2 regions of the Mesorhizobium sp. f-mel genome follow, and region 1 is predicted to be linked to the other one. Evidence: riboswitches for the same ligand, from Rfam matches in the RefSeq annotation. Region 1 holds a riboswitch; the other holds the start of a gene.
The links. A riboswitch is a leader RNA that binds a small molecule or an ion and turns the genes downstream of it on or off. The one in region 1 is predicted to bind cobalamin.

Region 2: another riboswitch for cobalamin. It lies ahead of ACWUKX_RS18230 (aromatic ring-hydroxylating oxygenase subunit alpha); the one in region 1 lies ahead of ACWUKX_RS05135 (DUF1636 family protein).

Annotation. Positions count from the first base shown of each region.
Region 1 covers NZ_JBSPTO010000002.1:224,800-226,998, reverse strand. Annotated here, with positions in the region: gene cobW (cobalamin biosynthesis protein CobW) at 1-454, opposite strand, end outside; gene ACWUKX_RS05135 (DUF1636 family protein) at 451-882, opposite strand; cobalamin riboswitch at 921-1,124, opposite strand; gene ACWUKX_RS05130 (winged helix-turn-helix domain-containing protein) at 1,154-2,199, opposite strand, start outside.
Region 2 covers NZ_JBSPTO010000014.1:73,945-76,143, forward strand. Annotated here, with positions in the region: gene ACWUKX_RS18220 (DUF680 domain-containing protein) at 1-166, opposite strand, end outside; gene ACWUKX_RS18225 (DUF680 domain-containing protein) at 257-463, opposite strand; cobalamin riboswitch at 979-1,181, shown strand; gene ACWUKX_RS18230 (aromatic ring-hydroxylating oxygenase subunit alpha) at 1,398-2,199, shown strand, end outside.

The sequences.
Region 1 (2,199 bases):
GGGCGTCCATGTCGTTGGCGACGCGGCCTTCGGCCAGCGCCGGTCCGTCGACCACGGCGACGACCCCGTCCACGGTCACCCGGCTCTTCACCGACGGCCACTGGAAGGCCTGGACCAGCGGCTTGGGCAGAGCCAGCCCAGAGGTTTCGATCAGGATATGGTCGACCTTCGGCGTCAGCGACAGGATCTGGTCGAGCGCCGGGACGAAATCGTCGGCGACGGTGCAGCAGATGCAGCCATTGGCCAGCTCGACGATATTTTCCTCGGGGCAGGTGTCGATGCCGCATCCCTTGAGGATCTCGCCGTCGATGCCGATGTCGCCGAACTCGTTGACGATGATGGCCAGCCGCTTGCCCCCGGCGTTTTCGAGCAGATGGCGGATCAGCGTCGTCTTGCCGGCGCCGAGGAAGCCGGTGACGACGGTGCAGGGCACGCGGGAGACGGAAGCGGTCATATCTGATCCTTCAAAAGGTCGAGGGGAGGGATGCGGGCGATGAGGCCGCGCTTCAGGCAATCGGGGCGGCCGCGCCACGGAATGAGGCCGTCCGTCGAGGTGGCGAAGAGCTTTGCGCCAGCGACGAGATCGGCGCCGCTTGTCGTGGTCAGGTCGCCGAAGACGTAGCTCCAGCAGCCGTCGCGCAGGATCGCGGCGCTCAGCCGGCGCTTGCAGTTGCCGAGGCATTCGACGCTGCGGATACGGATATTTTCGCCGGAGGCGGCGCGGCGCGTGTCTTCGGCCAACAATTCGCCGGCGCGGGGATGGGCGTCGGAGCCGGTCTCGTCACGGCAGGAGGCGCAGACAATCACCGTGATGCCGGCCAGGGGATCACTATCGGGCAATACGTCCGCTGTCTCAGCCGAAAAACTGCTGTCGCGTTCCAAATCAGGCTCCTTGCCCGGAAAACCCGCCAGGCGATCGGATTCTTTTGTCCTAGACGGCAGGTCTCCTGGCTCGCGCGTCATCGCCTTGGTGCCGCCTTCCCGGGACCGTCCCAGTGGTTTTCGGCCTTGGCTCGTCGCTTACAGTTGCGGGGACAGCCGCGGATTTGAAATCGGAATTTCGCACCGCATTCCCTCTTGGCTCCTCCCTTTGCCGAGAGGAGACCGTCTGGATTGGATTTAGGCCTGTGCAGGCAGTCGTGTCAACGCACGTCTACGATGCGGCAATGTTGGCGAGAGCCGAACCCAGGTCGCCGGCCGGAGTCACGTCGATGCGCTCCAATCCCAGCCAACCCTGCATCACCTTCAACTCCTCGAAGAGTTCGGCGGCGGTTTTCGGCGGGGCGCCGGGCTCGGCATAGGCGGCATGGACGCGCAGCACGCCGGCGGGGCGGTCGGCCTTGAGGTCGATGCGCGCCACGATCCTTTCGCCGAGCAGGAACGGCAGCACATAATAGCCGTACTGGCGCTTTTCGACGGGGGTGTAGATCTCGATGCGATAGCGGAAGTCGAACAGTCTTTCCGTGCGCGCCCGCTCGAAGACGACGGGATCGAACGGAGCGAGCAGCGCACGCGCCTTGATCTTGCGCGGAAAACGGGCGTCCTTGTAAAGATAGGCAGGCTTGTCCCAGCCTTCGACGCGTACGGGCAAAAGATCGCCGGCGTCGACTAGTTCCTCAATCCGGCCCTTGATGTCGGCTGGAGAGAGGCGGAAATAATCGCGCAGGTCGCCCGCCGTCGCGACCCCGTGGGCGCGGGCGGAAATGCGCAGCAATTCGCGGTGCGCATCCTCAGGGGAGGGCACTGGCAGGGCAAGTATCGCAGGCGGCAGCACGCGCTCCGGCAGATCGTAGAGCCGCTCGAAGCCACGACGCGACGCCGTGGTGATGCGGCCGGCCCAGAACAGCCATTCGAAAGCGTGCTTGGCATCGCTCCAGCCCCACCAGCCGCCCGAGCCTTTCTGGCCTTCCAGGGCGGAAGCGGCGATCGGGCCGCGTTGAACGACCTCGCGATAGATGTCTTCAATGTAGGCGGCGCGTTCGCGGCCCCACTTGGCCAGCCCGTTATACATTTCCTCGCCGCGCTCGGCCCGCTCCATGCGCCAGCGCATCAGTGGATAGGTCTCGACCGGCAGAAAGGAGGCTTCATGCGCCCAATATTCGAAGACTTTGCGCTTGCGCGTCACGGCGGCGTTGTCGAGCAGCGCAAGCGGGTAGGGGCCAAGCCGCGAATAGAGCGGCATATAGTGAGCACGCACCA
Region 2 (2,199 bases), on a different contig from region 1:
GCGGCTTCTGCGCCGAAGCCGAATTCTGAATCGAAGCCGTGTACGAGCTGTTGTCGACCGCAGCGGCCGGCTGGTTGGCGCCGTTCGATCCAAAATTGTCGCTGCCGGCAAAAGCGCTGCCGGAGACGGCCAGAATGGCGGCGGCGGCAAGAATGATCTTCTTCATTTCTAGTACTCCTGAATTGTCGTATCCCCTCAGCGCGGCGGCCGCGGTCTTTATGAAAGACAACGCCGCTCTGCTGTTTGGGATCAGCTGTTAATTGTTGCCGAAAAGGTTGCGGTCGGCGCCCTGGACAACGGGCTTTTCAGCGTGAGCCGGCTTCTGAATGGAAGCCGTATACGAGCTGTTGTCGACCGCAGCGGCCGGCTGGTTGGCGCCGTTGGACCCATAATGGTCGCTGCCAGCAAAGGCGCTGCCGGTGATGGCCAGAACGGCGACGGCAGTAAGAGCAATCTTTTTCATTTTTGGTACTCCAGTATCTTAATTTTCCGTCCGTCTAGCGGCGTGTCTTGGGAGGAATTCGCGTCGGACAGCCCCGATGTGGGAAGGTTGTTCGGCGGATTCCAATCACTAAGTTGTTCCGTGTGGACCAAGAATCTACACCTTGAAATTGTACCAGATGCTTCCAGTAGGGTTATTTTATTTTTTGTTTCAGAGGTTTATGCCAAAGGCGCCATTCGACCATTTGACGAATTGCCCGACCTGCGTTCACAGCGTCATGCACGCATTGTCAACAGAAACGAACCGTTCGGTTCGATTTTAGATGCGGCTTAAAAGCCGGTGCTGAGTTGTTGTCGAATCGTTAACCATTTAGGCGCCCTGCAATGGTTAAATCCGGCGTGCCTTCAGAACCGGCAGCGCTCGCAGCCGGGTGCAAATTCATCCCCCTCAAATCCCGGCCCACAGGGTTTCGCCGCCGTGTCGCGCCGCATGGATACGATGTCGCTTTCATGCCGACAGTCAGCCATCCGTCATGATTAGATCACGCCAACTCAGGTGCCGCTTGGTGACGACGAAGCGGAGAATTGGGAAGCCGGTCAGAACCCGGCGCTGCCCCCGCAACGGTGGTGGAGTTCAAGTCGCAACGGGAGACCACTGGGCCACAAGCCTGGGAAGGTGTCGCGATGAGTCCGCAAGGACACTCCAGAGCCCGGAAACCAGCCCGAGATTTCTAGACACGACTGATCGCGGTGGGCGGTCAAGAGGTGGATGATGCATGTCTGGCCTGTCCGCCGGCCTGCGAGCGATCCTTCCTCCATCACCACCAGTTCAGTCTTTGGAGCGACGTGCGTCCATTTGGACGCACAAAACACGCTCGAAGACTTTGAATTGCGCATCGTGCTTTCCGAAATCGATTCCGATTTCGGGCCGATGCGACGGTTATAAGGAACAGGACATGGATGCGCGCAACGACATGCTGAGGCTCTTGCACGGCCGCAGGGCAGGCTATTCGCTCGAGCAGCCCTTCTATACTGATGCCGATTTCTTCAAGCTCGACATGGAGCTGATCTGGTATCGCGACTGGCTGTTCATCGGCCACGATTGCGAGTTGCCGAAGCCGGGCAGCTACATCACTGCCCAGGTCGGCGACTATCCGGTCGTGCTGGTCCGCGACCAGCAAGGCAGGATCAATGCCTTCCACAATTCCTGCCGGCATCGCGGGAGCCGCGTCTGCAACGCCGACAGAGGCACGGCGGCGAAGCTTGTCTGCCCCTATCACCAGTGGACCTACGAGCTGGATGGCCGGCTTTTGTTCGCAAGGCAGATGGCGGACGGCTTCGACAAGAGCCAGTTCAGCCTGAAGCCGGTGGCTTGCGAAAGCGTTGGCGGCTACATCTTCATCTGCCTGGCCAAGAAGCCCGCCGATTTCGCGCCGATGCGCGCCATGATCGAGCCTTACCTCCTGCCGCACCGGCTGCGCGACGCAAAAATCGCCTTCGAATCGACCATCGTCGAGAAGGGCAACTGGAAGCTCGTCTGGGAAAACAACCGCGAGTGCTACCATTGCGCCGGCAACCATCCGGAACTGTGCAAGACATTCCCGGAAGCGCCGACCGTGACTGGCGTGCAGGGCGCCGATAGCGATCCGGAGATGCTCATGCACTGGGCGAAATGCGAGGCGGCGGGCTTGCCGAGCAGGTTCCGCATCGATCCGGCCGGGCAGTATCGTGCCACCCGCGCGCCGCTGCTGCGCGATG